2 regions of the Nocardiopsis sp. NPDC057823 genome follow, and region 2 is predicted to be linked to the other one. Evidence: riboswitches for the same ligand, from Rfam matches in the RefSeq annotation. Region 2 holds a riboswitch; the other holds the start of a gene.
What was found. A riboswitch is a leader RNA that binds a small molecule or an ion and turns the genes downstream of it on or off. The one in region 2 is predicted to bind S-adenosylmethionine.
Positions count from the first base shown of each region.

Region 1: another riboswitch for S-adenosylmethionine. It lies ahead of ACFVNO_RS17435 (aminotransferase class V-fold PLP-dependent enzyme); the one in region 2 lies ahead of thrC (threonine synthase).

Region 1 covers NZ_JBHVLR010000010.1:16,068-31,425, reverse strand. Annotated here, with positions in the region: gene ACFVNO_RS17495 (acetyl-CoA hydrolase/transferase C-terminal domain-containing protein) at 1-968, shown strand, start outside; gene ruvC (crossover junction endodeoxyribonuclease RuvC) at 1,106-1,660, shown strand; gene ruvA (Holliday junction branch migration protein RuvA) at 1,693-2,310, shown strand; gene ruvB (Holliday junction branch migration DNA helicase RuvB) at 2,322-3,476, shown strand; gene yajC (preprotein translocase subunit YajC) at 3,776-4,147, shown strand; gene ACFVNO_RS17470 (adenine phosphoribosyltransferase) at 4,360-4,914, shown strand; gene ACFVNO_RS17465 (bifunctional (p)ppGpp synthetase/guanosine-3',5'-bis(diphosphate) 3'-pyrophosphohydrolase) at 5,377-7,554, shown strand; gene ACFVNO_RS17460 (TetR/AcrR family transcriptional regulator) at 7,586-8,164, opposite strand; gene ACFVNO_RS17455 (nitroreductase family deazaflavin-dependent oxidoreductase) at 8,243-8,710, opposite strand; gene ACFVNO_RS17450 (acyl-CoA dehydrogenase family protein) at 8,778-9,965, opposite strand; gene ACFVNO_RS17445 (CoA transferase) at 9,962-11,176, opposite strand; gene ACFVNO_RS17440 (DUF3870 domain-containing protein) at 11,188-11,544, opposite strand; SAM riboswitch class IV at 11,783-11,897, shown strand; gene ACFVNO_RS17435 (aminotransferase class V-fold PLP-dependent enzyme) at 11,954-13,288, shown strand; gene ACFVNO_RS17430 (SAM-dependent methyltransferase) at 13,603-14,301, shown strand; gene ACFVNO_RS17425 (DinB family protein) at 14,289-14,822, shown strand; gene ACFVNO_RS17420 (primosomal protein N') at 14,832-15,358, opposite strand, start outside.
Region 2 covers NZ_JBHVLR010000001.1:182,488-197,845, forward strand. Annotated here, with positions in the region: gene ACFVNO_RS00900 (serine hydrolase domain-containing protein) at 1-632, shown strand, start outside; gene otsB (trehalose-phosphatase) at 670-1,491, opposite strand; gene ACFVNO_RS00910 (DUF3263 domain-containing protein) at 1,747-2,031, opposite strand; gene ACFVNO_RS00915 (S8 family serine peptidase) at 2,240-3,379, shown strand; gene ACFVNO_RS00920 (class I SAM-dependent methyltransferase) at 3,510-4,286, shown strand; gene ACFVNO_RS00925 (GrpB family protein) at 4,479-5,072, shown strand; gene ACFVNO_RS00930 (hypothetical protein) at 5,083-5,547, opposite strand; gene ACFVNO_RS00935 (trehalose-6-phosphate synthase) at 5,662-7,098, opposite strand; SAM riboswitch class I at 7,444-7,585, shown strand; gene thrC (threonine synthase) at 7,599-8,858, shown strand; gene ACFVNO_RS00945 (ubiquitin-like small modifier protein 1) at 8,932-9,210, shown strand; gene ACFVNO_RS00950 (GNAT family N-acetyltransferase) at 9,392-9,874, shown strand; gene ACFVNO_RS00955 (PadR family transcriptional regulator) at 10,005-10,607, shown strand; gene ACFVNO_RS00960 (ATP-binding cassette domain-containing protein) at 10,713-11,678, shown strand; gene ACFVNO_RS00965 (ABC transporter permease) at 11,675-12,490, shown strand; gene groL (chaperonin GroEL) at 12,795-14,423, shown strand; gene ACFVNO_RS00975 (response regulator transcription factor) at 14,543-15,166, opposite strand; gene ACFVNO_RS00980 (sensor histidine kinase) at 15,163-15,358, opposite strand, start outside.

The DNA.
Region 1 (15,358 bases), on a different contig from region 2:
CCCGCACCGTCATGCCCGGCTGGGGCCTGCGCGATCACGTCGACCGCGGCCTCATCGCCCACCCGCCGGTGCGCATGTCCGCCGTCCCCGCCCTGCTGCACGGCCTGTGGCGTCCCGACCTGCTCGTCGCCTCGGTGGTCCCGGTGCCCGGCGGGTACGCCTTCGGCAGCGAGGCCGGCTGGCTGCGCACCGCCGTCGAGGCGGGCGCCCTGGTCGCCGGGGTGGTCTCGCCGAACCTGCCCCGCGCCGACGCCGGGCCGCCGCTGCCCGCCGACCGCGTCGTCGTCATCGGGGAGAGCGACCGCACCGCCGGGACCCTGCGCCCCTCGCCCACCGGCCCCGACCAGGCCGCCATCGCCCGCCACCTGGCGCCCCTCATCCCCGCCGGCGCCCGCCTCCAGCTCGGCTTCGGCCCCGTGCCCGCCGCCCTGGCCGCCGAGCTGCGGGTCCCCGTGCGCATCGACTCCGGGCCGCTGCCCGAGGCCGCCGTCGACCTCGACGAGCGCGGCCTGCTGCTGGGCGACCCCGTGGGCATGTACCTCGTCGGCGGCCCGCGCCTGCACGCCTGGGCCGACGGCCGCCCCCTGCTGCACTCCGTGGAACACGTCCTGGACCCCGGCCGCCTGTCCGCCGACCCCTTCGTCGCCGTCAACACCGCGGTGGAGATCGACCACGACGGCCAGGTCAACGTCGAGGGCACCGCCCGGGGCGTGCTCGGCGGCATCGGCGGCCACTCCGACTACGCCGCGGCCGCCACCCGCTCCGTCGGCGGGCTCAGCGTCATCGCCGTCCCCACCCGCCACCGCGGCCGTTCCACCCTGGTCGAACGCCTCTCCCGGCCGGTCACCACCCCCTCCCAGGACGTGGAGGTCGTGGTCACCGAGCGCGGCGTCGCCGACCTGCGCGGCCTCTCCCGGGCCGAGCGCCGCGCCGCCCTGGCCGACCTGTGGGGGACCGGCCGCGCCTGAACGCCCCCGCCCCGTCCCCGGGCCCCGGTACGCTCGACCGGCACGGCCCCCGAGACACGCCGGGCCGGGCGCGGGACTCCTGTCGTCCCGCGGCATTAGCATGGTGCGAACGAACGTTCGAGAAAGGTGTGGGGCGCGTGCGCGTGCTGGGAATCGACCCGGGGCTCACCCGGTGCGGCGTCGGCGCCGTCGAGGGCGCCATCGGCCGCCCCCTGAGCCTCATCGGCGCCGACGCCATCCGCACCTCCCCCGACGAGGACCTGCCCCAGCGCCTGCTGGGCGTCGAGCGCGGCATCGAGCGCTGGCTCGACGAGGTCCGCCCCGACGCCGTCGCCGTCGAGCGGGTCTTCGCCCAGCACAACCTCAGCACCGTCATGGGCACCGCCCAGGCCAGCGGCATCGCCCTGGTCTGCGCCGCCCGCCGCGGCCTGCCCGTCGCCCTGCACACCCCCAGCGAGGCCAAGGCCGCCATCACCGGCAGCGGCCGCGCGGACAAGGCGCAGGTCGGCACCATGGTCGCGCGTATCCTCGGACTCGACGGCCCGCCCCGCCCCGCCGACGCGGCCGACGCGGTCGCCCTGGCCATCTGCCACATCTGGCGCGGCGGCGCCCAGGCCCGGGTGGCCCAGGCACAGCAGGACTTCGCCCGCAAGGTCGAACTGGCCCGCCGCGCCCGCGGCGCCCGCCCCTAGGGAAGGAGAAGGGCACCCGGTGCCCCCATGACATGATCGCGTTCCTCACCGGCCGGGTGGCCGCACGCGGCGCCGGCAGCGCCGTCATCGACGTCGGCGGGGTCGGCATGTCCGTGCAGTGCACCCCGAGCGCCCTGTCCCGCCTGCACGTGGGGGAGACCGGCACCGTCGCCACCAGCCTCGTCGTGCGCGAGGACTCCCTCACCCTCTTCGGATTCGCCGACGACGACGAGAAGCACCTGTTCGAGCAGCTCCAGACCGCCTCCGGGGTCGGCCCCCGGCTGGCCCTGGCCATGCTCTCGGTGCACAGCCCCGACTCCCTGCGCCACGCCGTGGCCACCGAGGACACCAACGCCCTGACCCGGGTCCCGGGCATCGGCAAGAAGGGCGCCCAGCGCATCGTCCTGGAGCTGCGCGGGAAGATCGACCCGCCCGTCTTCACCGACGGCACCCTGCCGCCGGTCCCGGACGGCGCCGGGGCCGGGCCCAACGGCGCCTGGCGCACCCAGGTGGTCTCCGGCCTGGTCAACCTGGGCTGGTCCGCCAAGGACGCCGAGGCCGCGGCCGCCGCCGTCGCGCCCCAGGCCGAGGAGACCGCCGACGTCGCCGTCCTGCTGCGCAGCGCCCTGCGCACCCTCAGCCGCGCCTAGGAGGGCCCACCGTGTACGACGACCACGACCGACCGACGGGACCGGCGGACCGGGACCTCCCCGGGCCGTACGCCCGGGAGGCCGTCTCCTCCGAGGCCGGAGCCGACGAGCGCCGGCTGGAGGGCGCCCTGCGGCCGCGCGCGCTCGACGAGTTCGTCGGCCAGGAACGGGTGCGCGAACAGCTCTCCCTGGTCCTGGACAGCGCCCGCAAGCGCAACCGCGCCCCCGACCACATCCTCATGTCCGGCGGCCCGGGCCTGGGCAAGACCACCCTGGCCATGATCATCGCCGCCGAGCTGGGCTCCCCCCTGCGCATCACCTCCGGCCCCGCCATCGAGCGCTCCGGCGACCTGGCCGCGGTGCTGTCCACCCTCCAGGAGGGCGAGGTGCTGTTCCTGGACGAGATCCACCGGATGGCCCGCCCCGCCGAGGAGATGCTCTACGTCGCCATGGAGGACTTCCGGGTCGACGTGGTCGTGGGCAAGGGACCCGGCGCCACCGCCATCCCCCTGGAGATCGCCCCCTTCACCCTGGTCGGCGCCACCACCCGGGCCGGGATGCTGCCCGCCCCGCTGCGCGACCGGTTCGGGTTCACCGCCCACATGGACTTCTACTCGGCCGAGGAGCTGGAGCGCATCCTGCACCGCTCGGCCGGGCTGCTCGGCGTCCCGCTGGCCGAGGACGCCGCCCGCGAGATCGCCGGGCGCTCGCGCGGCACGCCCCGCATCGCCAACCGGCTGCTGCGCCGGGTCCGCGACTACGCCGAGGTGCGCGGCGACGGGATCATGTCCCTGGACACCGCCCGCGCCACCCTGGAGCTGTACGAGGTGGACGCCCTGGGCCTGGACCGCCTCGACCGCGCCATCCTCGACGTGCTGCTCCGCCGCTTCCGCGGCGGCCCGGTGGGCCTGTCCACCCTGGCCGTGTCGGTGGGGGAGGAGGCCGAGACCGTGGAGGTGGTCGCCGAGCCGTTCCTGGTCCGCTCCGGGTTCCTGGCCCGCACCCCGCGCGGCCGGGTCGCCACTCCGCTCGCCTGGGCCCACCTGGGGCTCACACCCCCGCCGGACGCCGCCTTCGGCGCGGCCGCCGCGGCCCAGGGCGGCGGCACCACGGGTTCCGGCGGTGCCAACGGAACCAACGGCAACGGGTCCTCGGGCACCCCCTGAACCGCCCCGGCGCGGGTCGCGGCCGCCTCCGGAGGCGGGGTGCGACCGTTAACACTCCGATCCGCGCCGGTTGGGGAACGGTGACCGGCGACACGTAAGCTGTGACGGACCGACGGAGATACGGGGTGACACCCCGGTCCGGAGAGTGCGTTCCGGCACCGAAGGAACGCATCGGCCGCCCGGAACGTTGTAGCCACCGGGTGCCGTGCGGGCCGAACACGTCCGACCGGCACGAACAGGGTGGCCGCCGCGTCGACCGCGCCGCCGGCCACAGACGAAGACTTCAGGAAGGACGCCCCGTGCAGGGCCTTTACCAACTCGCCGACGGAGCCGCGCCCGCGGGCGGAGGAATCCTCTCCTCGCTCCCCATGATCGCCCTCATCCTCCTGGTGTTCTGGCTGCTCATCTGGCGGCCCAACCAGAAGCGGCGCCAGCAGGAGGCGCAGATGCAGAGCGCCCTCGTCCCCGGGGTCGAGGTCATGACCAAGGCGGGTATCTACGGCACCGTCGTCGAGGTCCAGGACAACGACGTGATCCTCGAGATCTCGCCGGGCACCCGGATCCGCATGCTCAAGCCGGGCATCGGTGAGATCCTCACCCCGCAGGCCGACGACACGCCGGTCGAGGACCGCCCCGACTTCGGCGACGACGACCCCAAGCCCAACAACTGACGGCCGCCGCACGCGCCCCGTGGCGATACCGCCCCGGGGTCGGCGGCCCGGCGCGCCGACGCGCGGATCCTCCGGTACCGGCCCCCACCGGGGCCGGTACCGCCGTGTGCGGCCGCCCCAGCGGCCGCCCCCGCAGGAGCGCCGGCACCGCACGGCACGGACGTGCCGCAACGACAGCCACCCCGGAACACCAGTAAGGTCCACACCGCACCATGGCCCACGACGACACCCCCGCGGACACCGCCGCCGCCCCGGACCTGCTCCTGGGCCGCATCCGCGACATCCCGGACTTCCCCAAGCCCGGCATCCTGTTCAAGGACATCACGCCGCTGCTCAACGACCCCGCGGCGCTGGCCGCCACCGTCGCCGGCCTCGCCGAGCCCTTCCGGGACGCCGGCGTGGACCACGTGGTCGGTCTGGAGGCCCGCGGATTCATCTTCGGCGCCCCGGTGGCCCTGGCGCTCGGCGCCGGGTTCGTCCCCGCGCGCAAAGCCGGGAAACTGCCCGCGGCCGTGATCGAGCAGCCCTATGATCTGGAGTACGGGACCGCGACCGTGGAGATCCACGCCGACGCGGTCACCGAGGGCTCCCGGGTGCTCATCGTCGACGACGTGCTGGCCACCGGGGGCACCGGGCGGGCCGCGGTGGACCTGGTCCGCAAGGCGGGTGGTACGGTCGTGGGATTCTCCGTCCTGATGGAGCTCACGGCTCTCGGGGGGCGCGAGAGGCTGTCCGACGTGGAGCCGCACGCCCTCCTCTCGGTCTGAGAGACCCGCCCGCACCCGCCGACCCGACGTCCGGCGTACCGGGATCCGGCGTACCGGAGGCCCCCTGAGCCCGCGGCCGCCGACCGCGTCGCCGCGCGTCAGCGCCGGTGGGAGGCGGGCGGGGGACACTAGACTGGACGGGGAGCGGCACCGCGGCCGTGATCGGCGACCGGACCTGAAGATACGCACGTGCACCGGAGAAGCCGGGCGACGCCGACCGCCCGTACGATCCGGGCGGAACCGCGGGAGGTAGGCATGCCAGGCGAAGTGGTCCCGACCGGGGAGGTAACCGGGAACGGGACGCGACAGGACGCCGCCCGCCCCGGGACCGACGGGAACGCCCCCACGACCGACGACCGCCAGGAGGGCGCCGCCACGGCGGCGCCCTCCACCGCATCCACGCCCTCCACCGTGCGGGTCCGCAGGAGACTCGCCCGACTCGGCGCCCAGCGGGGAGTGACGATGAACCCGGTGCTGGAACCACTGATCAAGACCGTGCGCGCCACCCACCCCAAGGTGGACGTGCGGCTCATCGAGCGCGCCTACGAAGTGGCCGCCCACCACCACCGGGACCAGAAACGCAAGAGCGGCGACCCCTACATCACCCACCCGCTCGCCGTCGCCACCATCCTCGCCGAACTCGGCATGCAGGAGGCCACCCTGGCCGCCGCCCTGCTGCACGACACCGTCGAGGACACCGGGTACACGCTCGGCGAGCTGCGCGCGGACTTCGGCGACGAGATCGCCGAGCTGGTCGACGGCGTCACCAAGCTCGACAAGGTCAAGTACGGCGAGGCCACCCAGGCCGAGACCGTCCGCAAGATGGTCGTGGCCATGGCCCGCGACATCCGCGTGCTGGTCATCAAGCTCTGCGACCGGCTGCACAACATGCGCACCCTGCGCTACCTGCCCTCGGTCGCCAAACGAGAGAAGAAGGCCCGCGAGACCCTGGAGATCTTCGCCCCCCTCGCCCACCGCCTGGGCATGAACACCATCAAGTGGGAGCTGGAGGACCTGGCGTTCGCCACCCTCTACCCCAAGCGGTTCGACGAGATCGCCCGCCTGGTGTCCGAGCGCGCCCCCCGCCGCGACGTGTACCTCCAGGAGGTCATCGAGGCGGTCTCCGGCGACCTGCGCGAGTCCAAGATCAAGGCCACCGTCAAGGGGCGGCCCAAGCACTACTACTCGATCTACCAGAAGATGATCGCCCGCAACGTCGGCTTCGACGAGATCTACGACCTCATCGCCGTGCGGGTGCTGGTGGACAGCGTCCGCGACTGCTACGCGGCCCTGGGGACCATCCACGCCAGGTGGAACCCCGTGCCCGGGCGGTTCAAGGACTACATCGCCATGCCCAAGTTCAACATGTACCAGTCGCTGCACACGACGGTCATCGGACCCTCGGGCAACCCGGTGGAGCTGCAGATCCGCACCCGCGCCATGCACCGGCGCGCCGAGTACGGCATCGCCGCCCACTGGAAGTACAAGGAGGACCGCAACAGCGGCGGGACCGCGGCCACGCCCAAGGGCGGCTCCGACATGGCGTGGCTGCGCCAGCTCATCGACTGGCAGCAGGAGACCAAGGACCCCGGCGAGTTCCTGGAGTCGCTGCGCTTCGACCTGTCGGTGCAGGAGGTGTTCGTCTTCACCCCGCAGGGCGACGTCATCTCGCTGCCGCAGGGCGCCACCGCGGTCGACTTCGCCTACGCCGTGCACACCGAGGTCGGCCACCGCACGGTGGGCGCCCGGGTCAACGGCCGCCTGGTGTCGCTGGAGACCGAGCTGCACAACGGCGAGACCGTCGAGATCATCACCTCCAAGGACCCCGACGCCGGGCCGAACCGCGACTGGCTCGACTTCGTCAAGAGCGCCCGCGCCCGCAACAAGATCCGGCACTGGTTCACCAAGGAGCGCCGCGAGGCCGCGATCGAGCAGGGCAAGGAGGAGATCGCGAAGGTCATGCGCAAGCAGGAGCTCCCGGTCAAGCGCCTGTTCAGCGGGGAGTCCATCGTCGCCCTGGCCGACGAGCTGCGCTATCCCGACGTGGACGCCCTGTACGCGGCGGTGGGGGAGCGGCAGGTCAGCGCCCAGAACGTGGTCGCCAAGCTGGTCGACTCCATGGGCCTGGCCGACGACCACCCCGAGGACATCGCCGAGCCGGCGCTGCCCGCCAAGGCGCCCCGCCAGCGCCAGCCCGGCAACCCGGGCGTGGTCGTGGAGGGCGACGCCGATGTGTGGGCGCGCCTGTCCAAGTGCTGCACGCCGGTGCCCGGGGACGACATCGTCGGCTTCGTGACCCGCGGCAACGGGGTGTCGGTGCACCGCGCCGACTGCGTGAACATCGCGACCCTGGACCCCGAGCGCAAGGTGCGGGTGGACTGGTCGCCGACGGAGGACTCGCTGTTCCTGGTGGCCCTCCAGGTGGAGGCGCTGGACCGGGCCCGGCTGCTGTCGGACATCACCCGGGTGCTCTCGGACCAGCACGTCAACATCCTGTCGGCGACGGTGCAGACCAGCCGGGACCGGGTCGCCCAGAGCCGGTTCACGTTCGAGATGGCCGACCCCGCCCACCTGGGCAGCGTGCTGCGCGCGGTGCGCAACGTGGACGGCGTCTACGACGTGTACCGCGTCCGCAACTGACCGCCCGGGCGGGCGCCGCGGGCGTCCGCCCTCACCCGTCGGCGCGCCGCCCGTGGACGGTCATGCCGCTCGTCAGGGTCAGGGCCCAGGGCTCGTCGACCCCGTCCAGGTCCAGGGCGGTGATCAGGTGGCACATCAGGCCCATGGCCATGAAGTACCGGACCTGCTCCCGGGTGCCGCCGGACAGCTCGTGCACCAGGGTGACCGTCGAGGCGTACCCGCGCCGCATGCACTCCCGGACCTCGGGGACGTCGGCCGCGCTCTGGGCGTGCACCTGGAGCATGAGCAGGTCGCGGTCGGCGATCAGCTCCGCGTAGGAGTCGCCCATCGCGGCCAGGACCTGGGCCGCGGGGGCGCCGGGCGCCTTCTCCGCGCCCTCGCGCAGGGCCTGTTCGATGAGCCCGAAGCAGCGGTCCAGCGTGGCCGTGAACAGTCCCAGCTTGCTGCCGAACAGCCGGAAGACGTAGGCCTGCGAGATCCCGGCCGCGTCGGCGATCTCCGTCACCGGGGTGGCGTGGTAGCCGCTCCGGGCGAAGACGGGCACCGCGTGCCGCAGGATCGCCGCCCTGCGCGCCTCGGCCGTGGAACGGCCCGCTTCGGTAACGCTCATGTAAGTGAGTACACACTCATGAACGTCCGGTGTCAATCCGAACGGCGGCCCCGGCCCGCGAGGGGCCGGGGCCGCACCTCAGATGCGGATCGTCGTGGACCGCACGATCTGGAACACCGGGTGCCGGTGCGCCTCCGCCTCGAAGGCCTCGGCCGGCGCGTCCGGCGGGGCCTCGAAGTACGGTGCCACCACCAGTGCGCGGGGGTGGTCCACGTACTCGCGCAGCACCGGGGCCGCCTCCGCGGCGTCCAGTTCGCGCACGCTGACCAGCTCGATCCAGCCGCCCTTGCGCAGCGTCGCGAACCCGTCCGCGCGGATGTTGCGCACCCAGTCGACCTCCCCGTAGGGGGCGACCAGGAACCGGCCCTCGTTGTTGTCCACGAGGTTGATCGGGACGGTGCGCAGGAAGCCCGTCCTGCGCCCCCGCGTCGTGAGCAGGTACGTGTCGGGCGGGCACACCCCGTACTTGACGAAGCCGCCGAGCGCCGCGTTGAGCACCCGTCGGCCGCGCGTCATCTCGAACCGCTTCGCCGGTTCGTCCACCATCTGGCTACTCCCTCGATCGCTTGCCCCCCATTGTGGTGGTTGCCCGGGGGGAACGGCAGGCCGGAGGTCACCGGAAGGCCGAGATGCCGGTCACCGCCTGTCCGATGCTCAGCGCGTGGATCTCCTCGGTGCCCTCGTAGGTGGCCACCGTCTCCAGGTTCACCATGTGCCGCATCACCGGGTACTCCAGCGTGATCCCGTTGGCCCCGTGCACCGACCGGGCCGCCGCGGCCACCCGCTGGGCCGCGGCGACGTTGGCGAACTTGCCGAAGCTGACGTGGTTGTGGTGGGCCAGCCCCCGGTCCTTGAGCCGCCCGATCTGGAGGGCGGTCAGATCGGCGTGGCCGACGTCCACGACCATGTCGGCGAGCTTGCGCTGCGTCAGCTGGAAGCCGGCGATCGGCCTGCCGAACTGCTCGCGGGTGCCCGCGTACTCCAGCGCCGCCTCGTAGCAGGCGCGGGCCGCGCCCGCCGCGCCCCACACGATCCCGTAGCGGGCCTCGTTGAGGCAGGACAGCGGGGAGCCCAGCCCGCGCGAGCCCGGCAGGACCGCGTCGGCGGGCAGCCGGACCCCCTCCAGCACCAGCTCGGAGGTGATGGAGGCGCGCAGCGACAGCTTCCTGTGGACGACGTTGGCGGTGAACCCGGGGGTGTCGGTGGGCACCGCGAACCCGCGGATGCCCTCGTCGGTGGCGGCCCACACCACGGCGACGTCGGCGACGGACCCGTTGGTGATCCACATCTTGGTGCCGTCGAGCACCCAGTCGGAGCCGTCCCGGCGGGCGCGCGTGCGCATCGAGCCCGGGTCGGAGCCGGAGTCGGGCTCGGTCAGGCCGAAGCAGCCGATGGCCTCGCCCGCGGCCATGCGGGGCAGCCAGTGCTCCTTCTGCTCCTCGGAGCCGTACTTGTGGATCGCGGCCATGGCGAGGGAGCCCTGCACGGACACGAAGCTGCGCAGCCCCGAGTCCACCGCCTCCAGCTCGCGGCAGGCCACGCCGTAGGCGACGGCGCTGGAGCCGCCGCAGCCGTACCCCTCCAGGTGCATGCCGAGCACGCCCAGGTCGCCGAACGCCTTGGCCAGGCCGCGCGGGTCGGGCAGGGTGCCGGCCTCGAACCAGTCCGCCACGTGGGGCAGCAGCTCGCGGGCGGCGAACGCCCGGACCGCGTCGCGCACGTCGCGCTCGGTGTCGTCCAGTCCGGCGTCCACGGCCAGGAAGTCGCGGGGGTCCGGGGCGGGTGCCTTGCGGTCGCTCATGGGTTTCCTTTCGGGTGCTGTTGGACGGCGCCGCGTTCGACCATCGCGTCGATCAGGTCCGCGGCCAGGCCCAGTTCGGTGAGGATCTCCCGGGAGTGCTGCCCCAGCAGGGGCGGCGCGGTCAGCGGGGGAGGCGTGTTCTCCAGCCGGAACCCGGCGCGGACCTGCTCCAGGAGGCCGGCGGTGGGGTGGTCGACGGTGCGCAGCACGTCGTCGCCGCGGGCGTCGGCGGTGCGCAGCGCGTCCAGCACCCCGCGGACCCGGCCCACGGGCACGCCCGCCGCCAGCAGGCGCTCGGCCCAGTGGTCGGCGGACCGGGAGCGCAGGGTCGCGCTGATCTCCCCGACCAGCTCCCCGCGGTGCTCCACCCGGCCCGGGTTGGTGGCGTAACGGGGGTCCGCGGCCAGGTCGGGCCGCTCCAGCGCCTCGCACATGCGCAGGTAGAGCGCGTCGTTGCCGGCGGCGATGACGAGGTCGGCGTCGGCGGTGGGGAACGCCTGGTAGGGGACGATCGTGGTGTGCGCGTTGCCGACCCGGGCGGGCTCGGCCCCGGTCACCAGCGCCTGCTGGGTGAGGTTGACCAGGCCGGACAGGGTGGAGTTGATCAGGGACGCGCTGACCTCCTCGCCCCGGCCGGTGGCGCGGGCCCGCATCAGGGCGCCCAGGATGCCCACCGCGGCGTTGAGCCCGGTGAGCACGTCGGTGAGGGCCACCCCGACCTTGCTGGCCGGGCCCTCGGCGGGGCCCGTGGTCCCCATCAGGCCGCTCTCGGCCTGCACCACGATGTCGAACCCGGGGCGGCCCGCGGGCTCGTGCTCGGGCCCGAACCCGCTCACCGAGCAGTACACGACCGCCGGGTTGCGGGCGCTGACGTCGGCGTAGCCCAGGCCCAGGCGGTCGATGACGCCGGGGCGGAAGTTCTGCACCACCACGTCGGCGCCCGCGCACAGCTCCTGGACGGCGGCCCGCCCGTCGGGGTCCTTCAGGTCGACGGCCAGGCTGCGCTTGTTGCGGTTCACCGACAGGAAGTAGGCGGCCTCCCCGCCCGCCCAGGGCGGGCCCCAGGCGCGGGTGTCGTCGCCCCGGCCGGGCTGCTCCACCTTGATCACCTCGGCCCCCATGTCGGCCAGGAGCATGGTGGCGTAGGGGCCGGCCAGGACCCGGGACAGGTCGGCGACGCGCACCCCGGTCAGGGGCAGGGGTTGAGGCACGGACAACGGGTTCACTCCTCGCCGCTCGGCAACTGGTGGTCGTCCCTGAGCTGGTAGTAGCTCTCCAGGCAGCGGCGCAGCGCGGTGGTGAGGGCGGCCCCGGACTGGCCCGCGTAGCGGGTCTGCACCCGGCGCACCAGTTCGGCGATGTCCTCGGTGACCGACTCGCCCTCGACCAGGGCCCGGAAGAAGTCCTTGGCCAGGTCGGTCAGGAGCGTGGTGTCGGCGGCGACGATCCGGCCGTCGGCGGTGTCCACCGCCAGGACGACGCCCAGGCGCTGGTACTGCGAATGGCTGGCCACGGAGTCGGGCAGGCGGGCGTAGCCGGAGATCAGGACGACCCGGGGATTGCGGAAGACCTGCTGCATACGGTCGTGCACGTACGTCACCTCTTCGATCGCGGGCATGCGAAAACTCCGATGCTCTGGAGTCTCGCGCCTGGGAGGCGTCCGGGGGGAACCGGACACCCGCGACGTGAGGGCAGATGCGGACCAGTATGGCGCGCCCGTTCCCCGGCTGTCGAGCGGGGAGGCGCGAAAGGGTGTCCCGGGCCACAGCCGGATCGCCCTGTTGCGTTCCGCGAGCGCTGTGTTAACCTGCGTCGCAGGTCACGAGTACCAGCGCGAAGCCCCGGCTCGCTGGTCGGCAACCCTCCTTCCGCGGTGGGGTGCCCCGGGTGAGGACCAGGTCCCGACACGACCGTGTCGGACAAGCGCGGACCCTTGGCGCTGCCCCACCGGCACCCGTGGGTCCCACGACCCGCAGAAGAGGTGTGCCATGACCGTCGTCACTCCCATCGGCTCCGCCCGCTCCGCCCAGCCCGACCTGGGCCGGTGCACGATCGTCACCGCCGATGAGGGTGTCCCCCTGGTCTCCGGCGAGCGCGTCGAGTACGCCAACCTGGACTACGCGGCCAGCGCCCCCTGTCTGACCCCGGTCGCCGAGGCCCTGGCGGCGGCCCTGCCCTACTACGCCAGCGTGCACCGCGGCGCCGGCCACCACTCCCGGGTCAGCACCGAGGCCTACGAGCGGGCCCGCCGCTCGGTGGCCCGCTTCCTGGGGGTGCGCGCCGAGCCCGCCGACGCGGTGGTCTTCGTGCGCGGCACCACCGACGCCCTCAACCTGCTGGCCCGCGCGGTGCCGCAGGGCTGCACGGTGGTCGTGTTCGAGTCCGAGCACCACGCGAGCCTGCTGCCCTGGGAGCACCCGGCCTCCCGCGCCGGGTCGGTCGTGCGCCTGCCGCTGCCGGAGTCCCCGCGGGCGGCGGTCGACGCCGCCCGCGCCGCACTGGCCGCCGCCCCGCGGGGGCCGCGCCTGCTCTGCGTCACCGCCGCCTCCAACGTCACCGGCGAGATCTGGCCGGTCGAGGAGCTGGTGGCGGCCGCCCACGCCGAGGGCGCCCGTGTGGTGGTGGACGCCGCGCAGTACGCCCCGCACCTGCCGTTCAGCCTCTCGGCCACCGGCGCCGACTACGTGGCCCTGTCCGCCCACAAGCTCTACGCCCCGTTCGGGTCGGGCGTGCTGGCCGGGCGCGCCGACTGGCTGCGCGAGGCCGCGCCCTACCTGTCCGGCGGCGGCGCCACACGGCTGGTCACCGAGGACGACGTGGTGTGGAACGACCTGCCGGCCCGGCACGAGGCGGGCAGCCCCAACGTGCTGGGCGCGGTCGCCCTGGCCGCGGCCTGCGACACCCTCACCCCCCGCGTGCAGGAACTGCTGCACATCCACGAGACCTCGCTGGTGGAGCGGCTGCGCGCGGGACTGGCCGGGATCGACGGCGTGCACGAGCTGTCCCTGTGGGACGAGGACCACCCGCGGGTGGGCATCGTGTCGTTCGTCGTGGACGGGATCCCCGCCGACCTGCTGGCGGCGGCGCTGTCGGCCGAGTACGGCATCGGCGTCCGCGACGGCCTCTTCTGCGCCCACCCGCTGACCCGCCACCTGCTGCCCGCGGGCCACGGCCAGGCGGTCCGGGCCAGCCTGGGCGTCGGCACCACGCGGGAGCACGTGGACCGGCTCGTCGGCGCGGTCGCCGACCTGGTCGAGCACGGCCCGCGCTGGGAGTACGCGGACGCGGACGGACGCCTGGTCCCGGTGCCCGACCCCCGCTGACACCCCGCCCCGCCGGGCCCCCTGCGGCGGGGCGGCCCTCCCGCCGCCCCCGGGACGGGAGGTCTCCGATCGGGGGCGCCGCCCGCGGGCGGCGCCCCCGATGTGCCTTTCAGGACCTACGCCTCGGAATCCCTGGGGGCACAAGGCGCAACAAACGACGAAATAGGGCACATAACACACAGGGGTGTGCCGGGAATCACTTTCCCAAGGGGTAGCATCAGGCCCTGATGGCATGGCGCGGTGCCGCGGACCCGACCGGTCCTGCCGACGGCGCGCCGGCCTCCCACGAGCGGACCGGCTGGGGGAGCGTGATCGTGACGGACGTCCGAGGCAACGAGGCGGGACCGCTCAGGGGCGCCCACCGCGAGCCGGTGCGCCGACCCGCCCGCGGATCCGGCGTCGTCGACCTGCGCGGCCGGCCCCCGCGCCCGAGCCCGGAGCCCGACGAGGCCGCCCGCCGCCACACCGCGTTCCTGGACCGGGTGACCGCCTACCTGTGCGCGGACGCCGGGACCGGCCAGTTCGTCGACTGGGGCTGCCCGGTGCCCGGCCTGGCCGCCATGGTCCGCGCCCACCGGCCCGGCGCCCGCGTCGTCCACGTCGCCCCGCCCGGGGTCGCCGGCACCCTCGCCTCCTCCGACGGGGCCGTGGTCTCCTCCGAGGGCGGCCCCTCCGCCGCCCTGCACCGCCTCGCCACCTCCGGGCTCGTCGACCTCGACGAGCCCGTCGCCGTTCTCATGACCCGGCCCTTCCCCGCCGACGCCCCGCCCGGGGGCATCGCCGACCTGTACGGCCTGCTGCGCGGCGGAGGCCACCTCGCCCTGGCCTCCACCGCGCCCCACCAGGTGCTGCTGCGCGCCCTGGCCCCCTTCCACCCCGTCGAACCCGGGGCCGCCGACCTGGTGTGGTGGCCCTATCCGGACGAGGACGTGGCGGCCCGCGGCAGCGGGATCCTGGGCGCGCTCGGCCGCGCGCCCGCACGGGGCGGGGGCGGGAACCGATGGCGACGCTGAACTGGACGGGCGAGATCCTGGCGCAGCTCCAGTTCTACTGGGACTTCTCGCTGTGGCCCCGGCTGGAGGGGCTCACCGACGCGGAGTTCCACTGGGAGCCCGCCCCCGGCGCCTGGGGCGTGCGCCCCGGCCCCGACGGCCGCTTCCGCCCCGACCGGACGAGTCCCGAGCCCGACCCGCCGCCGGTCACCACCATCGCCTGGCGGCTGGGCCACATCGTCGTCGAGGTCCTGGAACTGCGCGACGACCGCCACTTCGGCCACGGCGCCCTGCACGGCGTCGAATGGCCCGGCACCGCCGACGGCGCCCGCGAGCGCCTGCGCCTGGCGTACCTCTCCTGGTCCGACCACGTCCGCTCCCTGGACGAGGAGGGACTGGCCGCCCCGGTCGGCGGCGCCGAGTCCCCCGAGTGGTCCGACTTCCCCATGGTCGCCCTCGTCCTGCACGTCCAGCGCGAGGTCATCCACCACAGCGCCGAGATCTCCCTGCTCCGCGACCTCTACCGCGCGGGCCCCCGGTGACCCCGTGCCCTAGACGACGTGGAGGGGGTCGACGCGGATCTGGGCAAGGTGCTCCTCGCGGCGGGCGCTGCGGGCGGCCGCGGCGGCCTTGAGGGAGCGGGCCAGGGGGCCCACCCCCGCCCGGGACACCCGGAGCAGGGCGCGCTCGGTGGTGTCGGTCCCGCCCGGCCCGGCGGGGCCCTCGCGGTCGGGCCCGACGGGCACCGGGCCCAGCAGCTCCACGCCCTCGGGCAGCTCCACCTGGTCCAGGAGCTCGCGCACGTGTTCGGGGCCGCCGGTCACCGAGGCCATCGACACCGCCGGGGGGAACCCCAGCTCGCGGCGGTCGGCCAGCTCGCGTTCGGCGAACCCCGCCGGGTCCCAGCGCACCAGCGACTGCACCACCGGCGACGACGCCTCGGCGCACACCACCACCGTGCCGCCCGGGCGCACCAGCGCCGCGGCGCTCAGCCACCGCCGCAGCGTCTCCTCGGCCGCCCGCAGGTCCAACCGGTTGAGCAGCGCCCAGCCGTCCAGCAGCACCGCCGCCGCGTACC
Region 2 (15,358 bases):
AGGCGATCCTGGCCGATCCGCTGGAGGAGCCCGGGTACCGGTACATCGACCGGGGGTTCATCCTGCTCGGCCTGGTGCTGGAGCGGCTGTACGGGACGGGGCTGGACCGGCTGGCCGCGGACCTGTGGGACGAGCTGGGCATGCGGTCCACGGCGTTCGGACCGCTGGCGCGCTCGCCCGGGGTGGCGCCCACCGAGCGCCGGCTGCCCGGCGCCGCCCCCGCCTGGGGTGTGGTGCACGACGAGGCGGCGGCGCTGATGGGCGGGGTGGCCGGTCACGCGGGCGCGTTCACGACCGCCATCGACCTGGGCGCTTTCGCCCGGGAGCTGCTGCGCATCCACGAGGGCGGGGACGGGCCGGTGCCCTCGCCGTTCGTGCGGGAGAGCTGGCGGCCCCACGTGGACGCTGGGCAGCGGCTGTGGCGCGGGCTGGGGTGGCTGGTGACCCTGGAGGGGGTGGTCTACCACAACGGGTTCACCGGGACGAGCCTGTTCATGCACCCCGAGACCAGCAGGTACGTGGGAGTGCTGACCAACGCGGTCTACTACGGCCGCGCCCGCACGGGCCTGGCGGACCTGCGCTCGGCGGCCCGGTCGGCGGTGTCGCCGCAGGCGCACGACTCCACCCCGTAGGCCGGGGCGGCCATCCGGTGCGCGGTGCGGCCCCGCTTCAGGGCCGGGCCAGGGCCCGGGCGAGCGACCCGAGGAACTCCGCCAGTCCGGCCGGGCCCGGCACCACCAGGTCGGCGGCCTCGACGACCCTGGCGGCCTCGCTGGAGGCCGCGCAGACGGTCAGCCCGGGGAGCCCGTCCGCGCGCAGCCGCGCCACGGCGTCGAAGGCGGGCAGGTCGCCCAGGTCGTCGCCCGCGTACAGGACGGAGCCGGCGGCACGCTCGGCCACCAGCGCGGACAGGGCCGCGCCCTTGTCCACGCCCGCGGGGCGCAGTTCGATGACCATGCGGCCGGGCTCCACCCGGAGCCCGGCCCGCTCCGCCAGCGCGGACAGGTGCGGGGCGAGCAGCGCCAGCGCGGCGTCCGGTTCGGCGGTGCGGCGGGTGTGCACCGCCAGCGAGCGGCCCTTGTCCTCGATCCAGGTGCCCTCGGGCGCGTGGAGGGAGTCGATCAGGCCGGGCAGTTCGGCGCGGACCAGGGCCACCCCCGGCGGCGGGTCGGCGGCCAGTACGCGGCCGTCCGCCCAGCGTTCGGCGCCGTAGTGGCCCAGCACGATGATGCCCGGGACGCGGTCCAGCCCGCCCAGGCCGACGGCGGTGGCGGCCGGGCGCCCGGTGACGACCGCGACCGTGCCCAGCCGCCCGGCCAGCTCCGCGAGCAGTTCCACGATCCCCGGCTGGGGGGCGGAGGTGCGCGGGTCGTCGACGATGGGGGCCAGGGTCCCGTCGAAGTCGAAGGCGACCAGGGCCTTGGCGGGGTCGGTCAGCAGGGCGTCGAGCGCGGTGCGCCCCTCGGCCGTGCTCGGTTCGGGCGGCTGCATGGCGGACCTTTCCGGACGGGCGGCGCCTCCAACCTACCCGGGACGGACAGGGGGAGTCCGAGGACGTCGCGGAACCGGCGTCCGATGTCCGTGCCGTGTTCGGCCGCCGTTCACCGGTGCCGGTGCACGATGGGGATTCGTGTGGGATGAGAGAGGCGGGTGCGCACCTGAGGGTGCGCACCCGCCTTGTTGTCTGGTTTCGGACCTGCGGTCGCGTCCGTGGTTCTTCGGGCAGAGAGCGACCGAAAAGGGGCCTCAGAGTCGGATGCCCAGCCGCCGCGCGTTGCGTTGGCGCTGGCGGTCGGCGCGCACCCGGCGCAGCCGCTTGACCGTCATGGGGTCGAAGGCCAGCGCCTCGGGGCGGTCGACCAGCCCGTTCAGCAACTGGTAGTACCGCGTGGCGGAGAACCCGAACTCGTCGCGGATCGCCTGCTCCTTGGAGCCCTCGAACTTCCACCACTGGCGCTCGAAGGCCAGGATGCGCTGATCGCGTTCGGCCAGTGCCGACTGACCGTCTTCGGTCCGACCGATATTCGGCATGGGACACCCCCTGGGCGGGAAATTGGTTTGTCCGGATCGGCCCGACTCATGCTAGCGACTCGACATGCCGGATGCGGAGCGGAAAACCCAGGACTGGCAGCGGGGATACAGTTACCTTTCCTACCCCCGCGGCCACTTGTCCACGCCGGAAACCTGTGCTCATGACAGAATTACGGTGGTACAGGGGAGCAACATTAGGGAGCCTGTCGTGCTCGGGGGCATCAGCCGTCACAGGGAACACACCGGGATCGTCGCCATCGCCGCGACCGTCGTCCTCGGTCTGGCCGCCGCCCCCGCGGCGGCCGACGGGGTCCCCGATTTCCGCCCCGAACAATGGGGACTCCAGTCGATCAACGCCCAGGAATTGTGGCCGGAAACACAGGGCCAGGGCATCACCGTGGCCCTGCCCGGGGCCTCCGTCCACGCCGACCACCCGGACCTGGTCGACAACCTGACCGTCGACGAGGAGTTCGGCGGCAACGACGGCGACGCCGATACGGGCACCGCCGCGGCCGCTTTGGTGGCGGGCCACGGGCACGGGATGGACGCCGACGGCGGCGTGCTGGGCGTGGCCCCCGACGCCGGGCTGCTGGTCCTCCCCACCGGGGACCGGCTGGCCGGCGCGGTGCGCCACGCGGTCGACGCCGGGGCGCAGGTCGTCCTGCTGCCCGAGATCCCCGACGGGACCGACCTCACCGGGGCCACCCGCGACGCCGTCGCCGCCGGGGTCCTGGTGGTCGGCCCGGCCGACAACCCGGCCGACCCCAACGTGCTGGCCGTCGGCGGGATGGACGAGAACGCCGAGCTGATCCCCGGATCGCCCGACGCCGGGGCGATCGAGCTGGTCGCACCCGGCGCCGACCTGGAGACGGCCGGGCCCGACATGGGGCAGGTCCAGGTCACCGGCACCGAGTACGCGGCGGCGATGGCCGCCGGGGCCGCCGCGCTGCTGCGCTCGGCCCACCCGCAGCTGCGCCCCGAGCAGATCCGCGAGGCACTGGTGGAGGGCGGTCAGCAGGGGCCGGACGGGCTGCCGAGCCTGCACCTGACCGGCGCCGAGGCGCTGGCCTCCGGGACCGCCCAGGACGTCCCGCTCTTCGACGAGGAGCTGGCCGACCGGGCCGACGAGGGCCCCGCGGTGCCGGTGTGGGTGTGGTTCGCGCTGGTCGGCCTGGTCCTGGTGCTGGGTGTGGCGCTGGTCGTGGTGTGGGTGCGCCGCTCCTCCGCCGACCCCTACGGGGTCAAGGCCGAACGCGCCCTGGAGGAGGCGGAGATCGCCGAGCAGCGCGCCGCCGAGGCGCCGCCCGCCTCCCGCCGGAAGAAGGGCGGCCGCCGCCGCAAGGGCTGACCGCGCCCGGGCGCCGGGCGGCGGGAACCGTCCGGCACCGGGCGGGCGCGGCCGCGCCGGGGGAGCGGTGGCGGGCGGGGCCGCGACGGGCTATACAGGGGGCCGGATTCCCGCGACCCCTGGAGGGACCGTGCCACGCATGTCCGACGGCAGTGCCGGTGACGCCGACTACGCCGTGATCTCCCGCTCCTACACCGACCACCGGGTTCCCGAACCCCGGATCGCGCGGATCGTGCACGAGGCCCTGGGCGGCGCCCGGACCGTTCTCAACGTCGGCGCCGGGGCGGGCTCCTACGAGCCCGCCGACCGCGAGGTGACCCCCGTGGAGCCCTCGGCGTCGATGCGCGCGGCGCGGCCGGCCCACCTGCCCGCGGCGGTGGACGCGGTCGCCGAGGACCTGCCGTTCGCCGACGGCGCGTTCGACGCCGCGATGACGACCTTCAGCGTCCACCAGTGGGGCGACCTCCCCGCCGGCCTGGCCGAGCTGCGGCGGGTGACCGCCGGACCGGTCGCGGTCCTCACCTGCGACCCCGGCCTGGTGCGCGACTTCTGGCTGTACGAGTACGCGCCCGAGGTCCTGGACACCGAGGCCCGCCGCTACCCGTCCCCGAAGTCCCTGGCGGAAGGGCTGGGCGGGAACGTGCGGACCATTCCCGTGCCCATTCCCCTGGACTGCTCCGACGGATTCAACGAGGCGTACTACGGCCGCCCGGAGCGGCTGCTGGACGAGGGGGCGCGGCTGTCCTGCTCGGCCTGGAGTTTCGTGGGGGAGGAGGTCGAGCGGCGTTTCGTCGAACACCTGTCCCGCGACCTCGCCGACGGCACCTGGGACCGGCGGCACGGGCGGCTGCGCGCACTGCCCGAGCTGGTCGGATCCCTGGTCCTGGTGGTCTCTTCGCCGGAGTGAGGGGTTTCGGAAGGAAAGATACGCGCAAAAGGGAGAATCCGAAGAAAAAGGAGCACGAATTCTCTCCATGTGTATCTGCGGTGTTGCTCTCCGTGGCGATTCGTCCCTTGGTGGTGTTACGAATACACGTGCATATGTAAGCGACGCCGGATGCTCTTGACGCGGGCGGGTCAACGGAGAAATCTTTGTGGAATGTCTCCCCTCGAAGCATCACCGTTGCCCTCCCGCGGGGAAACGCGGATCGATCCGGCCCCCCAGCACCGCAACCTCATCAACGGTCGGGTCCACATCCTGGACTACGACCCCAAGTGGCCCTACCTGTTCGAGCGCGAGGCCGACCGGGTGCGCGGCATCCTCGGCGACCGCGTCCTGCTCTTCGAGCACGTGGGCTCCACCGCGGTCCCCGGCCTGCCCGCCAAGGCCTGCGTCGACCTGCTGCTGGTCGTCGCGGACTCCGCGGACGAGGACTCCTACCTCCCCGACCTCGCCAGGGCGGGGTACACACTGGTCATCCGCGAACCCGACTGGTACGAGCACCGCGTGTTCAAGGGCCCCGACGTCAACCTCAACCTGCACGTCTTCAGCGAGGGCTGCGAGGAGATCGAGCGGATGCGCCGGTTCCGCGACCACCTCATCGCGAACCCCGGGGCCCGCGAACGCTACGTCAGGGTCAAGCGGGAGCTGGCCGAACGCACCTGGGAGAGGATCCAGGACTACGCCGACGCCAAGAGCGCGGTGGTGCGCGAGATCCTCGCGGAGGCCGGGGCGCCGCTGCCCGAGGACTGACCGGGGCCGCTCAGCCGCGGGCCCGGGCCAGGCCCACCAGCACCTTCGCGGACAGGGCCGCCCACACCAGGCAGTACAGGCCGAAGACGGTACCGCCGGACCCCTCGGCCAGGTCCCGGTAGACCATGCCGACCGCTCCCGCCAGCGCCATGAGCGCCACCGCCCCCAGCGGCGGCAGGGACAGCCACCGGGGCACCCGACGGGCGACGGGCAGGGCCGCCAGGAGGAAGAGCAGGGCCACGGCCAGCCCGACCCCGGCGTTGGCCCACTGGGCGGCGGCCACCCCGCCGGGGCCGAACCCGGCGTAGGAGTCGGCCGGGACCGCGGGGCCGCCGGTCACCCCCAGCCGGCCGGCCAGGGCGTACTGGACCTTGGAAGCGACGTAGAGCAGGGACCACAGCGCCGCGGCCACCGCCCAACGGGCGGTGTGGTGCGGTGGCCGGGCGGTGGAGGGGTGCGGGGTCCGGATGTCCATGGGCCCAGCATCGCGCACGGCGCGGCCGCGCCCCTCCCCCGTGCAGGGGAGCCGGCTCCCCCGGCGGTGGGGTTCCGCCGGGGGGAGGAGCGGGCCCCGGGCCGGGGCCAGGGATCAGCCCAGGGAGCGCAGCTGGTCCTGGAACCACCGGCGCGGCGGCAGCGCCACCGCCGCCTCCGCCAGGCGCTCCCGCCGGGCCCGGCGCTCGGCCGCGGGCATCGACAGCGCCCGGTGCAGCGCCTCCGCCGTCTCCACGGTGTCGTAGGGGTTGACGGTCAGGGCGTCCCCGCCCAGCTCGTCGGCGGCCCCCGCCTCCCGCGACAGCACCAGCACCGAGTCCCGCTCCGACAGCACCGGGCCCTCCTTGGCGACCAGGTTCATGCCGTCCCGGATGGGGTTCACCAGCAGCACGTCGGCCAGCTGGAACGAGGCCAGCGAACGCGGGTAGTCGTCGTTGACCTCCAGGACCAGCGGCGTCCAGTCGGCCGTCGCGAACTCCTCGTTGATCTCCTTGGCCACCCGCAGCACCGTGTCGGTGTACTCACGGTACTCGGGCACGTCGCCGCGGCTCGGGTAGGCGAACGCCAGGTGGGTCACCCGCCCGCGCCATTCGGGGTGCGCGTGCAGCAGCTCGCGGTACGCCTCCAGGCCCCGCACGATGTTCTTGGACAGCTCGGTCCGGTCCACCCGGACGATGAGCCTGGTGTCCCCGACCAGCTCCTCCAGGGTCTCCCGGCGGACCGCCACCAGCGGATCGGCGGCGCTCTCGCGCAGCCCCTCCTCGTCGGCGCCCAGCGCGTGCACGCCCACCCCGACCACCCGGCCGCCGTACTCCACGGTCCGGTTGCGGAAGTCCACGTCCGCGCGCAGGATCTCCGCGCAGCAGCGCAGGAAGGCATCGGCCCAGCGCGGGCTGAGGAAGCCCAGCCGGTCGGCGCCGAGCATCCCCGACAGCAGCTCCCGGGCGATGTCGTCGGGCAGCATCCGGAAGTACTCCGGCGGGGCCCACGGGGTGTGCGAGAAGTGCGCGATGCGCAGATCGGGACGGCGGGCCCGCAGGATGCGCGGCACCAGCGCCAGGTGGTAGTCCTGCACCGCCACCCGGGCGTTGTCCGCGGCACCCGCCACCAGCGCCTCGGCGAAGGCGTTGTTGTAGGCGGTGTAGTCCTCCCACCGCCGCCGGAACCCCGAGCCGAAGGACGGCTTGTTCGGGGTGTCGTACATCATGTGCTGGAGGAACCACAGCGTCGAGTTCGCGACCCCGGTGTAGGCCCCCTGGAAGGTCTCCTCGGGGATGTCCAGCATGTGCACACGCATGCCGCCCAGGTCGTGGTCGCGGTCCAGACGGGCCCCCGGGGCCTCGGCTGCGGCCCGCCGGTCCCCCTCGGACAGGGCGGCGCACACCCAGATGCTGTCGATCTCGGTGGCCACCGAGATCATGCCGGAGACCAGGCCGCCGCCGCCGCGGCGGTGTTCCAGGGAGCCGTCCTCGTTGATCGAGAAGGACACCGGTCCTCGGTTGGAGGCGATGAGGATCTGTGCCTTGTCCACGTGGTCTCGTCCTCTCGGGTGCGCGGGATCCGGTCGAGCGCAGGATACGGAAACGGCCCCCGTGGCCGGTGCCGACCCGGTGCGGAAGGGACGGAGGGCGGAGGGCGCACCCTAGGTCTCGCCGGTCGGCGTACGCCCCAAACCCGCCCCAGGTCACGGGCGCACGATGTCACGCGGTGGAAACAGGGCACACGCGCGCGGCCGCCCCCGACCTGTGCCGTCTCACCATGTGAGTCGGTTCGTGTTACCCGGATCACGCCCCGTGGAAAACCGGCCGACACGTCCGTTACAGTGACCTTGCCGGTTCCGGGAGGAGCCGGCGGCCACACCACGACAACTTCATATTGCTCATCCAGAGGGGTGGAGGGACCGGCCCTGCGAAGCCCCGGCAACCATCTCGGCGTACATCGCTCGCGGACACGCGAGGCGGCCGGGACAGGTGCCAACTCCGGCCTGGGGACAAGGTGTCCGCCAGGGAAGATGAGGGGAGACGCCTCGCCATGGCGATTGCCGCCACCGAACCCACCTCCGTCCGCGCCTTCGGCCCCGCCGCCGCGCTGTCCTGTCGCGAATGCGGTGAGCGCTACGACCTCACCCCCCGGTTCGCCTGCGAGTTCTGCTTCGGCCCGCTGGAAGTGGCCTACGACTTCGGCGCCGTCACCCGGGCCGACATCGAGAGCGGCCCCGCCAACATCTGGCGCTACCGGCACCTGCTCCCGGTCCCGGAGAACGTGGCCGAGCTGCCCAACATGAACCCCGGCCTCACCCCCCTGGTCAAGGCCGACCGCCTCGCCGCCGAACTGGGCCTGGCCTCCCTGCACATCAAGGACGACTCCGGCAACCCCACCCACTCCTTCAAGGACCGGGTGGTGGCCATCGCCGTCGAGGCGGCCCGCAACTTCGGCTTCACCACGCTCTCCTGCTCCTCTACCGGCAACCTGGCGGGCGCCGTCGGCGCCGCGGCGGCCCGCGCGGGGTTCCAGTCCTGCGTGTTCATCCCCGCCGGGCTGGAGGAGGCCAAGGTCGTCATGGCCGCGGTCTACGGCGGCCAGGTCGTGGCCATCGACGGCAACTACGACGACGTCAACCGGTTCTGCTCCGAGCTCATCGGGGACCCGGCGGGCGAGGGCTGGGGCTTCGTCAACGTCAACCTGCGCCCCTACTACGGCGAGGGCTCCAAGACGCTGGCCTACGAGATCGCCGAGCAGCTCGGCTGGCGGCTGCCCGAGCAGATCGTCATCCCGATCGCCTCCGGCTCCCAGCTCACCAAGATCGACAAGGGCTTCCAGGAGCTGATCAAGCTGGGGCTGGTCGAGGACCGGCCGTACAAGGTCTTCGGCGCGCAGGCCACCGGCTGCTCCCCGGTGGCGCAGGCGTGGGACAAGGGCCTGGACGTCATCCAGCCGGTCAAGCCCGACACCATCGCCAAGTCGCTGGCCATCGGCAACCCGGCGGACGGCCCCTACGTGCTCGACATCGCCCGCCGCACCGGCGGCTCGGTGGAGCACGTGGGGGACGACGAGGTCGTCGAGGCGATCTCGCTGCTGGCCCGGACCGAGGGGATCTTCGCCGAGACCGCGGGCGGCGTCACCACCGGCGTGCTGCGCAAGCTGGTCCGCGAGGGGCGGCTCGACCCCGGGGCCGAGACCGTCGTCCTCAACACCGGTGACGGGCTCAAGACCCTGAACGCCGTGAGCGCCGGGGTGACGGCCACCATCAAGCCGTCCCTGAAGGCGTTCGCCGAGGCCGGACTGGCCTGACCCCGCTCCCCGGGGCGGCGCCACGCCCCGGGGCCCACTCCCTCCACGACCACCACCACGGAAGAAGGACGCCATGAGCGCCAGCGTTCGCGTGCCCACCATCCTGCGCACCTACACCGACGACGCCGCGGAGGTCACCGCGCAGGGCGGTACCCTCGCCGAGATCCTCGACGACCTGGAGGCCAACCACCCGGGCATCCGGGCGCGCATCCTCGACGAGAACGGGAAGGTGCGGCGCTTCGTGAACGTGTACGTCGGCGACGAGGACGTGCGCTTCGCCCAGGGGCTGCAGACCGAGGTCGCCGAGGGTGCGCAGGTCTCGATCATCCCGGCGGTCGCGGGCGGCTGCTGACGGCCCCCGTACCGCACGACCCCCCGAACCCCGCCGGCCCACGAGGCCGGCGGCTCCCCGGCCCCGCGTCCACCGGACGCGGGGCCGCCCTCGTTCCCGCGCCGCCGCGGCCGCCCCGGGCCCACCGCGGGGGGCGGTAAAGCCTTTGTCCGGGCGCGGAGCGGCTGAGTACGGTTCCGGTATGGGTATCGAGATCAGGGATTTCCGGGACGGCGACCGCGAAGCGGTGCTGGAGCTGTCGCTGCGGGCCTGGGAGCCGGTGCACGCGTCGCTGCGGCGGGTGCTGGGCGGGCGCATCTACGACCGGATGATCCCGGATTGGCGGGAGAGCCAGCGGACGGAGGTCGGCGGCGCGCTCGACGACGCGGACACCACCGTGCGGGTGGCCGTCCGGGACGGCGCGGTCGCCGGGTTCTACGCCGTGGTGATCCGGCCCAAGGACGACACCGGCGAGGTCACTCTGCTGGCCGTGCACCCCGGCCACCAGCGGGCCGGGGTGGGGGAGGCGCTCACCCGGCACGCGGTGGACTGGATCCGCGGCCAGGGCATGGGCATGGCCGTCGTCGAGACCGGCGGGGACGAGGGGCACGCCCCGGCCCGGCGCACCTACGAGAAGGCGGGCCTGACCGAGCTGCCGGTCTCCCGCTACTTCCAGGCCCTGTGACGGCTGCGGCCGGGCCGGGTGCCGCGCGCCCGACACCCGGCCCCCGGCGGCGGCCGAGGGCGCGCGGACACGGGCCGTAACCTGGAGTCCCACCGGGGGCGGTCCCCGGGGAGCTCCGGATGAGGCGGCGATGTCGGCGACGCGGTTGTTGGTGCTGGGTGTGGTGCGCATCTCGGGGCGCGCCCACGGGTATCGGGTCGGCCGCGAGCTGATGGACTGGGGCGCCTCGGAGTGGGCCAACGTCAAGTGGGGGTCCATCTACCACGCGCTGCGCAAGCTCACCGCGGAGGGCAGGCTGCGGGAGGTGGAGGCCGAGGGCGACGATGTGGTGGAGCGCGTCTCCTACGAGATCACCGGGGAGGGCGAGGCCGAGTTCCACCGGCTGCTGCGCAAGGCGCTCTCCCACGCCGGCGACGACCACGCGCTGCTGTGCGCCGGGGTCACCCTGATGACGGCGCTGCCGCGGGCCGAGGTGGTCGAACTGCTCCGGAGCCGGATCGCCGACCTGGAGAAGAGCAGCGCCCAGGCGCTGGAGATCGCCCGGCTGAGCACCGAGGAGTGGGACAAGCCCGAGCACGTGCGCCCGCTCTTCACCCTGTGGGAGCTGACCGTGGGGGCGGCCGTCGAGTGGACCCGAAGGCTCATCCGCGAACTGGAGGAGGGGCGCTACACCATGGCCGACGACGGACCGCAGGCCTTCGGCCTGCCGCCCGCGGGGGCCCCGCGCGGGTAGGCGCGCGGAGCGGAGCCGGTGCCCGCACGCCCTCGTATTAAAACTTGAATATGAAGCGGAGGTGGGGCAGACTCTCCATATTCAACTTTGAATAAGGAGTCGCGGATGATCCGTACCCGGGATCTCACCAAGCACTTCCGCGTCGGCAGGGAGACCGTCGAGGCGGTCCGGGGCATCGACATCGACGTCGCCGCAGGCGAACTCGTCGCCCTGCTCGGTCCCAACGGCGCGGGCAAGTCCACCACCCTGCGCATGCTCACCACCCTGCTCGAACCCACCTCCGGCACCGCAGTGGTCGCCGGGCGCGACGTGCGCGCCGAGCCGGCCGAGGTGCGGCGCCGCATCGGGTTTGTCGGCCAGGGCCACGGCGCGGGCGAGGACCAGCGCGCCGGGGAGGAGCTCTACACCCAGGGCCTGCTCTACGGGCTGGACCGGGCGACGGCCGGGGCGCGCACCGCCGAGCTGCTCGACATGCTCGAACTGTCGGGGGCCGCGGACCGGGAGGTCACCAAGCTGTCCGGCGGGCAGCGGCGCCGCCTCGACATCGCGATGGGGCTCATCCACCGGCCGCCGCTGCTGTTCCTCGACGAGCCGTCCACCGGCCTGGACCCGCACAGCCGCGCCAACCTGTGGGACCACATCGCCCGCCTGCGGGCGGAGTTCGGCACCACCATCGTCCTGACCACCCACTACCTCGACGAGGCAGACGAGGCGGCCGAGCGGGTCCTGGTCATCGACCACGGGCGGGTCATCGCCGACGGCACCGCCGACGAGCTCAAGGGCGGGGTCTCCGGCGACCTCGTCACCTTCACCGTCGCCGACGCGGAGGCCGCGGCCGCCGGCGCCGCGATCGCGGAGAAGCTGCCCACCGCCCGGGAGGTCGAGGTCGTCCCCGGCCGCGAGGCCGGGGTGCGGCTGCGGATCGAGCGCGGCGACGCCGTCCTGCCCGAGCTGCTGCGCTCCCTGGACGGCTCCGGGATCGCCCTGACCACCGTGCGGGTGCAGCGCCCCACCCTCGACGACGTCTTCCTGACCCTCACCGGCCGCAGCCTGCGGGAGGAGAACCCGTGACCACCGAGACCACGACAGCCGACACCGCCGCCGACACGTACGGCACCGCCGCCGCGCGGCCCTCGTCCCTGGCCAGGGACACCTGGCTGATGTTCGTCCGCCAGTTCCGCCCGCTGCTGCACCGGCCGGCCTTCCTGCTGTTCGGCATGCTCCAGCCGGTCCTGTACCTGGTGCTGTTCGCGCCGCTGCTCACCGGGCTGGCCGGGGCCCAGGGGGAGAACCCCTGGCAGTGGTTCGTGCCGGGGCTGCTGGTCATGCTCGCCCTGTTCACCGCGGGCTTCGCCGGGTTCGGGCTGCTGCCGGAGATCTCCTCGGGGGCGCACGAGCGCCTGATGGCGACCCCGGCCTCCCGGGTGGCCCTGCTGCTGGGGCGGGTGCTGCGCGACGTGGCCGTCATGGCGCTGCAGATGGCGCTCATCGTCGTCCTGGTCGTGCCGTTCGGGTTCCGCCTCCCGGTGGCCGGCTTCGCCGCCGGCCTGCTGCTGCTCATCGTGCTGGGCGTCGGCCTGTCGTCGCTGTCGTACCTGGTCGCCCTCAAGGTCCGGCAGACCTACGTGTTCGCGCCCATCGTGCAGACCGCCGTGATGCCGCTGATGCTGCTGTCGGGCGTGCTGCTGCCGATGGACCTGGCGCCGGACTGGCTGTACGCGCTGTCCCGGGCCAACCCCGTCGCCTACGTGGTGGACGCGGAGCGGGCGCTGTTCGCGGGCGAGTGGAACGCGGCCGTGGGCATCGGCTGGGCGGTGGCCCTGGCGACCACCCTGCTGGTCCTGGGACTGGGGTCGCGGGCGATGCGCCGGATCTCCGCCTGACCCCCGCCCGCGCTCGGCCGGTCTCGTCTGCCGCGAGCGGAAAAACCCGTCACATGGGGGGTTTGCGCAGGTGAACGCGTGTCGAAGAGGTGGTGGAATCGTGACCGCATCGTTTGCACTCTCCCATGCCGAGTGCTAAAAAGGGATCTGGTTAGCACTCGCCCCGACTGAGTGCTAAACCGGATCGAGGCTGCGAGACCGCGGCCGCCGGCAACAGGGTCGCCGGCGGATCCGCGGTCGTCCGTCGCGGGCGCACGCCTCGTCCCACCGCGTATCAGCCCGGTCACGGGAGGACAAGAACTCAATGGCAGCCAAACTGATCGCGTTCGACGAGGAGGCCCGTCGCGGCCTCGAGCGCGGCATGAACCAGCTTGCGGACGCCGTCAAGGTGACGCTCGGCCCCAAGGGCCGCAACGTCGTCCTGGAGAAGAAGTGGGGCGCCCCCACCATCACCAACGATGGTGTCTCCATCGCCAAGGAGATCGAGCTCGAGGACCCGTGGGAGAAGATCGGGGCCGAGCTGGTCAAGGAGGTCGCCAAGAAGACCGACGACGTCGCGGGTGACGGCACCACCACCGCCACCGTCCTGGCCCAGGCGCTCGTGCGCGAGGGCCTGCGCAACGTCGCCGCCGGCGCCAACCCGATCAGCCTCAAGCGGGGCATCGAGGCCGCCGTCTCCCGCATCAGCGAGGAGCTGGGCAACCTCTCCAAGGAGATCGAGACCAAGGAGCAGATCGCCTCCACCGCCTCCATCTCCGCCGGCGACACCCAGATCGGCGAGACCATCGCCGAGGCGATGGACAAGGTCGGCAAGGAAGGCGTCATCACCGTCGAGGAGGGGCAGACCTTCGGGCTCGAGCTGGAGCTCGCCGAGGGCATGCGCTTCGACAAGGGCTACATCTCGCCCTACTTCGCCACCGACCTGGAGCGCATGGAGACGGTCCTGGAGGACCCGTACATCCTCATCGCGAACCAGAAGATCTCCAACAACAACGAGTTCCTCCCCATCGTGGAGAAGGTGCTCCAGGCCGGCCGTCCGCTGGTCGTCATCGCGGAGGACGTCGAGCAGGGCGCGCTGCAGACCCTGGTCGTCAACAAGATCCGCGGCACCTTCAAGTCCGTCGCCGTCAAGGCCCCGGGCTTCGGTGACCGCCGCAAGGCCCAGCTCGGCGACATCGCCGTGCTGACCGGCGGCCAGGTCATCACCGAGGAGGTCGGCCTCAAGCTGGAGAACACCGAGCTCGACATGCTCGGCCGCGCCCGCAAGATCGTCGTCACCAAGGACGAGACCACCATCGTCGACGGTGCCGGCGACGCCACCGCCATCGCCGGTCGCGTCAACGAGATCCGCAACGAGATCGAGCGCACCGACTCCGACTACGACCGCGAGAAGCTCCAGGAGCGCCTCGCCCGCCTGGCCGGCGGCGTCGCGGTCATCAAGGCCGGTGCCGCCACCGAGGTGGAGCTCAAGGAGCGCAAGCACCGCATCGAGGACGCCGTCCGCAACGCCAAGGCCGCGGTCGAGGAGGGCATCCTCCCCGGCGGTGGTGTGGCGCTGCTGCAGGCCAGCGTCCCGGCGTTCGAGAAGCTGGAGCTGGAGGGCGACGAGGCCATCGGTGCCGACATCGTCCGCCGCGCCATCGCCGAGCCGCTGAAGCAGATCGCCGTGAACGCCGGCCTCGAGGGCGGCGTCGTGGCGGACAAGGTCCGCAACCTGGAGCCCGGGTTCGGCCTCAACGCCGCCACCGGTGAGTACACCGACCTGTTCAAGGACGGCGTCATCGACCCGACCAAGGTCACCCGTTCCGCTCTGCAGAACGCGGCCTCCATCGCCGGTCTGTTCCTGACCACCGAGGCCGTCATCGCCGAGAAGCCGGAGAAGGCGGCCCCCGCGGCCGACCCGACCGGTGGCATGGGCGGCATGGACTTCTAGTCCCCAGGAGTTCGGGGTCGGGATACGCGACCTCAACCCGCGACGACCGGGCGGCCCCCTCGGGGCCGCCCGGTTCCGCTTTCCGGGCACCCGTTCCCGAACAGCCGGTCCCGAGGGCGTCAGTCCCAGGAGATGAGCGAGAGGTCGACCGCCGCGCGCACCGCCGCGGTGCGGGTCTCCACGCCGAGCTTGGCGTAGATGCGCTGCAGGTGGGTCTTGACCGTCGCCTCGGTGACGAACAGGGTCCGGGCGATCTCCCGGTTGCCCGCCCCCTTCGCCAGCAGGCGGAGGATCTCCAGCTCGCGCGGGGTCACCGCGGGCCGCGGGTCGCGCACCCGCCGCACCAGCCGGGCCGCCACGTGCGGCGACAGCACCGTCTCCCCGCGGGCCGCCGCCCGCACCGCCTCGAAGAGCCGCTCCGGCGGGCTGTCCTTGAGCAGGTACCCGGAGGCGCCCGCGTCCAGCGCCCGCATGATGTCCCCGTCGTTCTCGTAGGTGGTGAGCACCAGCACCCGCGGAGGGGCGGGCAGCGCCAGCACCCGCTCGGTCACGGCCACGCCGTCCAGGCCGCCCTCCAGGCGCAGGTCCATCAGCACCACGTCGGGCGAGCGCAGCCCGATCAGGCGCACCGCGTCGGTCCCGTCGGCGGCCTCGCCGACGATCTCGATGTCCTCCTCGCCCTCGAACAGGGCGGACAGCCCCGCCCGCACGATCGGGTGGTCGTCCACCAGGAACAGTTTCACGCGTCCTCCCGTACGGGGATCGAGACCGACAGCCCGGTGCCCTCGCCGGGCGCGCTCTCCACGGTCACCTCGCCGCCCAGCCCGGCCACCCGGGCGCGCACCGCCTCCAGGCCGAACCCGCGCCCGCCGCCCGGCCCCGGGGCGCCGGGGTCGAACCCGCGCCCGTCGTCGCGCACGTCCAGGGTGACCCGG